2 regions of the Streptomyces sp. NPDC006372 genome follow, and region 1 is predicted to be linked to the other one. Evidence: riboswitches for the same ligand, from Rfam matches in the RefSeq annotation. Region 1 holds a riboswitch; the other holds the start of a gene.
What was found. A riboswitch is a leader RNA that binds a small molecule or an ion and turns the genes downstream of it on or off. The one in region 1 is predicted to bind cobalamin.

Region 2: linked by a shared signal. The riboswitch ahead of ABZ016_RS30390 (ABC transporter substrate-binding protein) and the one ahead of ABZ016_RS34110 (cobalamin biosynthesis protein) in region 1 are both predicted to bind cobalamin.

Annotation. Positions count from the first base shown of each region.
Region 1 is NZ_JBEXQJ010000033.1:43,347-47,530, forward strand. It holds gene ABZ016_RS34105 (cobyric acid synthase) at 1-1,390, opposite strand, end outside; gene ABZ016_RS34110 (cobalamin biosynthesis protein) at 1,393-2,328, opposite strand; cobalamin riboswitch at 2,427-2,560, opposite strand; gene ABZ016_RS34115 (hypothetical protein) at 2,713-2,934, opposite strand; gene ABZ016_RS34120 (inorganic phosphate transporter) at 2,969-4,184, opposite strand, start outside.
Region 2 is NZ_JBEXQJ010000026.1:49,719-53,902, reverse strand. It holds gene ABZ016_RS30405 (metalloregulator ArsR/SmtB family transcription factor) at 1-51, shown strand, start outside; gene ABZ016_RS30400 (4-hydroxybenzoate 3-monooxygenase) at 72-1,295, opposite strand; gene ABZ016_RS30395 (CoA-binding protein) at 1,366-1,773, opposite strand; cobalamin riboswitch at 1,857-2,047, shown strand; gene ABZ016_RS30390 (ABC transporter substrate-binding protein) at 2,115-3,131, shown strand; gene ABZ016_RS30385 (iron chelate uptake ABC transporter family permease subunit) at 3,128-4,141, shown strand; gene ABZ016_RS30380 (ABC transporter ATP-binding protein) at 4,138-4,184, shown strand, end outside.

The DNA.
Region 1 (4,184 bases):
GTTCCTCGCGCAGCGCGGCGAACGACGTGTCGGGCGCCGGCACGAAACGGCGGCCGGCGGCGGCCGCCACCTCGCGCAGGAAGGCCCGCCGGAACCCGTCGGACTCCAGTGAGCCGTGCCAGTGCGTACCCCAGGTCTGGCCGACCCGGCAGCCGTCCAGGAAGGGTTCGCCCCCTTCCACGGTGGCGATCCCGTGATGGATCTCGTACCCCTCGACGCGCTCGCCGAGGGCCTCCCCGACCGGCCGGGTGAGGGTCTTCTCCGGGGCGAACCGCACGCGGACGGGAAGGACACCGAGCCCGTCCACGCTCCCTTTCCGGCTCTCGACCTCGTCCTCGATGTGCTCACCGAGCACCTGGAAGCCGCCGCAGATGCCGAGGACGGGCCGCCCCTCGGCGACCCTGCGCCGCAGCGCCTCGGCGAGCCCCCGCTCACGCAGCCATTCCAGCGCGCGGACCGTTCCCCGGGTGCCCGGGACGACGACGAGATCGGCGTCGGCGAGCTCCTCCGGCCGGTCCACGAACCGCACCACCACACCCGGTTCGGCGGCCAGGGCGTCCACGTCGGTGAAGTTGGACATGAGGGGGACGGCGCACACCGCGATCCGCAGGACGTCCTCCCCGACGGGCGGGGCGACGGCCGACTCGCGCACCGTCCCGCGCAGGGAGACGCGAAGCCCGTCCTCCTCGTCGATGCCGAGCCCGTGCCGGAAGGGCAGGACGCCGTAGGTGTGCCGTCCGGTGAGACCGTGCAGCATGTCCAGACCGGGCTCCAGCAGACTCACGTCCCCGCGGAACTTGTTGACGAGGAACCCGGCGACGAGCTCCTGGTCCTCGGGCGAGAGCAGGGCGACGGTCCCGAAGAACGAGGCGAAGACACCGCCCCGGTCGATGTCGCCGACGACGAGCACGGGCAGCCGCGCGCCCCGCGCGATCCCCATGTTGACGATGTCCGTCCGCCGCAGATTGATCTCGGCGGGAGAACCGGCCCCCTCACAGATCACCGCGTCATACGTGCCCCGCAACTCGGCGAGACAGTCGAGAACGGTCCCGAGCAGTTTCTGCTGACGTCCGCCGTGGTAGCCGCGCGCGCTCAACTCGCCCACCGGCTTGCCCATCAGCACGACCTGGCTGCTCCGCTCGCCACCGGGCTTGAGCAGCACGGGGTTCATCAGCGCGGTCGGCTCGACGCGGCAGGCCTGTGCCTGCATGGCCTGCGCCCGCCCGATCTCGGCGCCCTCCTTCGTCACGAAGGAGTTGAGGGACATGTTCTGCGCCTTGAAGGGCGCGACCTTCACGCCCTGCCGGACCAGCCACCGGCAGATCCCGGCCGTGACGACGCTCTTGCCCGCGTCGGAGGTCGTACCGGCGACAAGAAGCCCACCGCTCATACTCACTGCCCCCTCTTCAGCAACCGCGCGCCGGCGCACACCCCTAGCGCGAGCCAGGTGACGCGCCGCGACAGCCGCACCGCCCGCGCGACGTCGTCCGTGACGACGGCACGCCCTTTTGTGTTCAGCACGGGCCGGTGCTCCACCCGCCCGCCGTACGAGAGCGTCCCGCCCAGCCGCACCCCGAGCGCCCCGGCGAAAGAGGCCTCCACGGGACCGGCGTTGGGACTCGGATGCTGCGCCGCGTCCGCCCGCCAGGCGCGTACGGCCCCGCGCGGATCCGGTCCGGCCAGCGCCGCGAGCACGGCGGTGAGCCGGGCCCCCGGCCACCCCGCGAGGTCGTCCAGCCGGGCGGAGGCCCACCCGTACCGCCGGTACCGGGCGGACTTGTGCCCGACCATGGCGTCCAGGGTGTTGACGGCACGGAACCCGAGCAGCCCCGGCACGCCACCGACGGCTCCCCACACGAGCGCCCCCACGACCGCGTCGGAGGTGTTCTCGGCGACGGACTCGACCACGGCGCGGGCGATCCCGGCGGCGTCGAGCGCCTGCGGGTCCCGGCCGCACAGGTGCGGAAGCCGCGCACGGGCCGCTTCGACGTCCCCCGCCTCCAGGGCCCGCCCGACGGCCTGCGCCTCCCGCGCGAGCGAAGTCCCCCCGACCACGGCCCAGGTGGCGGCACCGGTCAGCGCGACGGAGGCGGCGGAGGAGGGACGGACGGCACGTGCGGCGACGGCCCCGAGCGCGACGGCACCGCCCGCGCACACGGCGGCGTGCAGCGTGCCCCACCCCCGGTGGTCCCGCCACAACACCCGCTCCACGGCGCCCGCGGCCCGCCCGAACACGGCAACCGGATGCCCCCGGCGAGGATCGCCGAGCAGCAGGTCACCGATCAGACCGGCGGCGGCGCCGTACGCGAAAACGCGACCGGCACCCATGGGCTCAGCCGGCCACAGGAGCGGTCAGGGGCGGGGTGATCGACCTCGATCGGCAGCCGCGCATGGCGATATGTCCTCACTCAGGGTGTCCACGCCCTGGTTCGACGAGACCGGCGGTGAGAGTTCCTGGCTCCCGGGGTTCACCACCCCGGTGACAGTGGCGGGACCGCGCCGGACTTCCACCGGCTTCCTCTCCTGCCGCCGTATTGGCCCCGGCAGTCCACCACGGTCGCGAACGGCCGTCAACTTGCCGTTGACCTGCGCGGGGAGAGTGTGCAGAACCCCACACCGGGTTGGTGCGGTACGACGCCGGGTCGCCCCCCACACGCCGACCGGGCGGCACAGGACCGAAGCCCCGTGCCGCCCGGCGGCGAACAGTCGTGGTCAGGCCACGATCAGATAGATCCCGTACCCCACGGCCGCCGCGCACGCCGCGAAGCACGCGTACGCGCCCGTCACCGCGAGTCCCGCCGAACCGCCCTGCGCGGCCGCCCGCTCGTGGCGGGACAGGCCGGTGATGCCCAGGGTGAACAGGCCCACCAGGGCCACGGTGACCACGAGGCTGACACCGAAGACGGAGCCGAGGGCCGCCCAGTCGATCTTCATGGCAGAGGTTCTCCTTGTAACCGCGTGGGCGGGGTCAGACCGGGGTGGACGTGGTGGTCGGGGCGGCGGGTTCCCGTTCGGCCTCCGCCTGGGCCGGGAACGTGGGCAGCGGCTCCTCCGAGGCCGTGCCGCCCGCCGGCGGCGGCGTCACCGCGGCCATCGCCGTGGTCACCACACCGGCCGGCTCCGTCTCCTCGGGGTCGATGACGTTGGTGTGGTCGATGACCTCACGCCGGGACAGCTTCCAGATCACCGCGCTGGAGGCGACGAGGAAGACGGCCACCACCGCCGTGCCCCAGTCGCCGAAGCCGGTGACGTACTCGGCGAGCGCGCCCACCAGGGCTGCCGCCGGCAGGGTCAGAGCCCAGGCGACGAACATCCGCGTCGCCGTCGACCAGCGGACGACACCGCCCTTGCGGCCGAGGCCCGCGCCCATCACCGAGCCGGACACGGAGTGGGTGGTGGAGAGGGAGAAGCCGAGGTGGGAGGAGGCCAGGATGACCGTCGCCGCGCTGGTCTGGGCGGCGAAGCCCTGCTGCGGCTGGAGGTCGGTCAGGCCCTTGCCCATGGTGCGGATGATGCGCCAGCCACCGAGGTAGGTGCCGAGCGCGATGGCGAGACCCGCCGAGAGGATGACCCACATGGGCGGGTCGGAGTCGGGGGCGACGGCGCCGCCGGCGACCAGGGCGAGGGTGATGACACCCATCGTCTTCTGGGCGTCGTTGGTGCCGTGGGCCAGGGAGACCAGGCCCGCCGAGGCGATCTGGCCGGCCCGGTAGCCCTTCTTGGACGCCTTGCCGTCGGCCTTCTTCCCGAGGGAGTACGTCAGCCGGGTGGCGAACATCGCCGCGATGCCCGCGACCAGCGGCGCGGCGATCGCCGGGATCAGCACCTTGGTGACCAGGACGTCACCGTGCACCGCTCCGACGCCCGCCGAGGCGATCGTGGCGCCGATCAGGCCGCCCATCAGGGCGTGCGAGGAGCTGGACGGCAGACCGACCAGCCAGGTCAGCAGGTTCCAGAGGATCGCGCCGACCAGGGCGGCGAAGATGACCTCGGGACGGATACCGGCCTCGTCGACGAGGCCTTTGGAGATCGTGTTGGCGACTTCGACGGACAGGAAGGCGCCGACCAGGTTCAGGACCGCGGACATGGCCACCGCGACCTTCGGTCTCATGGCGCCCGTGGAAATGGTCGTGGCCATCGCGTTCGCGGTGTCGTGGAAACCGTTCGTGAAATCGAACGCGAGT
Region 2 (4,184 bases), on a different contig from region 1:
GCCCTGAACGTGGCCGACCACCGGCTCACCGACCGGCCCGTCCACGACTGAGCCGGTACGGTGCGGCCGAGTCAGTACCGCGCGGCCGTCCCGAGGTACTTCTCGGCGAAGGCGGCGGCCGCCACCGGCGATGAGAACAGACGGCGCAGCCGGGCGAGCGACGTGCCCGCGCGGAACGGGTCGCCCGACGCCGCACCGTGGAACACCTCGGACAGCCACTGCGAGAACTCCTGGTAGTCCCACACCCGGCGCAGGCACGCCTGCGCATAGCCGCCGAGGCCGCTGTCGTCCCCGCCCGTGAGGCGGGCCACCAGGGCGTCGCCGAGCAGGAAGGCGTCGTGCAGGGCCAGGTTCATCCCCTTGGCGGCGATGGGCGCGACCAGATGGGCCGCGTCACCGGCCAGGTACAGCCGGCCGTGCACCATCGGCTCGACCACGTAGTCGTGCATGTCCAGCACGCGCTTCTCGATCAGCCGGCCCTCCGCCAGCGGCGGCACACCGGTCGCTCCGAGTCGCTCCTGGAGCTCGGCCCAGACGCGCTCGTGCGGCCAGTTCTCCGGGTCGTCGCCCGGCGGGCACTGAAGGTAGTAGCGGGTCACCTCCGGGCTGCGCGGCATCTGCCCGGCGAACCCGTTGGCGTGGCAGCCGAACAGCACGCAGTCGGCGGACGGCGGTGCCTCGGCGAGCAGGGCCAGCCAGCCGATCCCGTAGTCGTGCCGTGCGACACGGATCCGCTCCGGCGGCAGCGAGGCCCGGGTCACCCCACGGGCCCCGTCGCAGCCCGCCACGAAGTCGCAGTGCACGACCTGCCGTTCACCCGACTCCGGGCAGGTGTACGACACCGAGGGCCGGTCGCTGTCGATGTCGTGCACGCGCACGTCCCGGACCCCGAACCGGACCTGCCCGTCCCGCACGTCGGCGTACTCACGCACCAGGTCGGTCACCAGCAACGGCTGCGGGTAGACGAAGTGATGACTGCCCGTCAACTCGCCGAAGGGAAACCGGAACCGCTCGTTCTCGAACCGGAACTCGCACGCGGTGTGCAGCTCCGCGCGGTCCAGCAGGTTCCGGGCCAGGCCCCGCTTCTCCAGGCCGCGCACGGCCCACTCCTCGATGACACCGGCCCGGGGCCGCTGTTCGACGAACTCCCGGGTCTCGGTCTCCAGCACCAGGCAGTCCACCGAAGCGGCCCGCAGGATGTTGCCGACGGTCAGACCGGCGGGCCCCGCACCCACGACAACGACGGGGAAACATTGCGGGGCACCGGAGTTCGGAGGTGGGGAGGCGTGGATCATGCGCTCATTATGGAGGCACGCCCCGCACGCCACCCGGGGCGGTGGGCCGGCGCCCCGGGGACGGCCACGGTCACCCGAGTCGCGGGATCTCGATCGCCGGGCAGCGGTCCATCACCATCTCCAGGCCCGCCGCGCGGGTCCGGTCGTACGCCTCCGCGTCGACGACACCGAGCTGGAACCACACCGCCCGCGCGCCCTTGGCGACCGCCTCGTCCGCGACCGCACCGGCGAGGTCGCTGTTCACGAACACGTCCACGACGTCCACGTCGAAGGGGATGTCCGCGAGACTCGCGTACCCCCGCTCGCCGTGCACCGTCTCCGCCTTGGGGTGCACGGGCACGACCCGCTTGCCGAACCGCTGGAGCACGGCGGCGACGCCGTACGCCGCGCGTGCCTGGTTCGAGGACAGGCCCACCACGGCCCAGGTGTCGCCGAGATCGGTGAGGATCCTGCGGACCGTTGCCTCGTCGCCGTACATCGGCGGCCTCCTGAGAACGTCACGTATGAGCTGCTCTGTCGGCACAACGACCCAGGGGTGCCGGTGATTCCCCGGCACCCCCGTGATAGCTTGCCGAGGCCAGTCGAACCCATGTACGTGGGTCAGGGAATCCGGTGCGAATCCGGAACTGACGCGCAGCGGTGAGGGGGACGGGCGGGGCCTCGGCCACTGGACGGCGTGCGAGTCGTCCGGGAAGGCGTTCCGCACCGGGTGAACCCGAGTCCGAAGACCTGCTGGCGGCCCCCGCGGCCGCACGCGGCGGGGGAGCACCGTACGACCGGGCTCCGCGATCGGGCCCTCGACGACTGAGGACTGGTTCCGTGCCCCTCGCCCGACCTGCCCGTGCCGCCGTCCTGCTCGCGGCGGGCTCCCTCCTCCTGACCGGCTGCGGCGACGCGAAGCCGACCACCGAGAAGGCCGCCGTCACCCTCGGCAACTGCGGCCACGAGGTCCGCGTCCCGGCCGCGCCCGAGCATGCCGTCTCCCTCAACCAGGGCACCACCGAGATCATGCTCTCCCTCGGCCTCGCCGACCGCATGGCGGGCACGGCCACCTGGACCGACCCGGTGATGAAGGGCCTGGCGAAGGCGAACGCGAAGGTGCCGCGCATCGCCGACGACAACCCGTCGTTCGAACGGGTGCTGGACGCCGATCCCGACTTCGTCGCCGCGTCCTTCGTCTCCACCCTCGGCAAGGGCGGCGTCGCCACCCGTGAGCAGTTCGAGAAGCTCGGCGTGCCCACCTACGTCTCCCCGTCCGACTGCGCCGGGAAGGACAACTCGGCCGGCGGCGACGGCGCGCGCGGCAAGGCGCTGGGCATCGACACGATCTACCGCGAAGTACGGGACCTGGCGACCGTGTTCGGGGTGAGAGAACGCGGCGACGAACTCGTGGCCTCCCTCCAGCGGCGGATGCGGAAGGCCACCCAGGGCGTCGACGCCTCCGGCGTCACCCTCCTGTACTGGTTCGCCAACTCCGAGTCGCCCTACATGGCGGGCTGCTGCGGAGCCCCCGGCATCATCACCCGTGCCCTCGGTGCGAAGAACGTCTTCGACGACACGCACGAGGAGTGGCCGCAGATCAACTGGGAGACGGTCGCCGACCGCGATCCGGACGTCCTCGTCATCGGCGACCTCACGCGCAAGTCGCAGACCGCGGAGTCGGCCGCGAAGAAGATCGCCTTCCTGGAGTCCAACCCCGTCACCAGGAACATGGACGCGGTCCGGCACAAGCGGTACGTGCTGCTCAGCGGGCAGGCCATGAACCCGGCCATCCGCACGGTCGAGGGCGTGGAACAGGTCTCCGCCGGACTGCGTGAGTTCGGGCTCGTGAAGTGACCGTTCGCGCACTGTCCCTCGGCGCCGGCGGGATCTTCCTGCTGGCCGTCTCCCTGGCCCTGGCGATCACCGTCGGCCCGGCCGACATCCGGGTCGCCGACGTGTGGTCCGTGGTCGCCGCCCACCTGGGGCTCGGCGGCTCCGACCTGACACCGATCCGGGACGGCATCGTCTGGCAACTGCGGCTGCCGCGCACCCTGCTCGCGGCCGTGTGCGGCGCGGGGCTGGCCGTGTGCGGGGCGGTGATGCAGTCGCTGCTGCGCAACCCGCTGGCCGACCCGTTCGTGCTCGGCGTGTCCTCGGGCGCCTCCACCGGCGCGGTCCTGGTCGTCGTCCTGGGCGTGGGCGGCGGTGCCGTCTCGCTGTCCGCGGGCGCGTTCCTCGGCGCCCTGGTCTCCTTCGCGCTGGTGCTGCTGCTCAGCCACTCCCTGGGCGGCACCACCGACCGGGTCGTCCTGGCGGGTGTCGCCGCCATGCAGCTCTTCTCCGCGCTCACCTCCTTCGTCGTGCTGACCTCCGCCGACGCCGAGACGACCCGCGGGGTGCTGTTCTGGCTGCTCGGATCGCTCAGCGGCGCGGGCTGGACCGACGTGTGGCTGTGCCTGGCCGTGCTGGCCGTGACGCTGGTGGTGTGCCTGTCCTACGCCCGTACCCTCGACGCCTTCGCCTTCGGGCAGGACGCGGCGGCCGCCCTCGGGGTGTCCGTGGCCCGCACCCGGCTGGTCCTGCTGTGCGTCACGGCCCTGCTCACGGCCGCGCTGGTCAGCTCGGCGGGGGCGATCGGCTTCGTCGGACTGGTCCTGCCGCACGCCGCCCGCGCCCTGGCCGGCCCCGGCCACGCGCGGCTGCTCCCGGTCACCGCCCTCGCCGGCGCGGTGTTCCTGGTGTGGGTGGACACCCTGGCCCGCACGGCCCTCGATCCGCAGGAGGTACCGGTGGGAGTCGTGACGTCGCTGATCGGGGTGCCGGCGTTCGTGGCGGTGCTCTACCGGACGCGGAGGGTGCGATGAGCGACACGGTCCAGCGGGCCTCCTCGACGACCGGGCTCCGGGC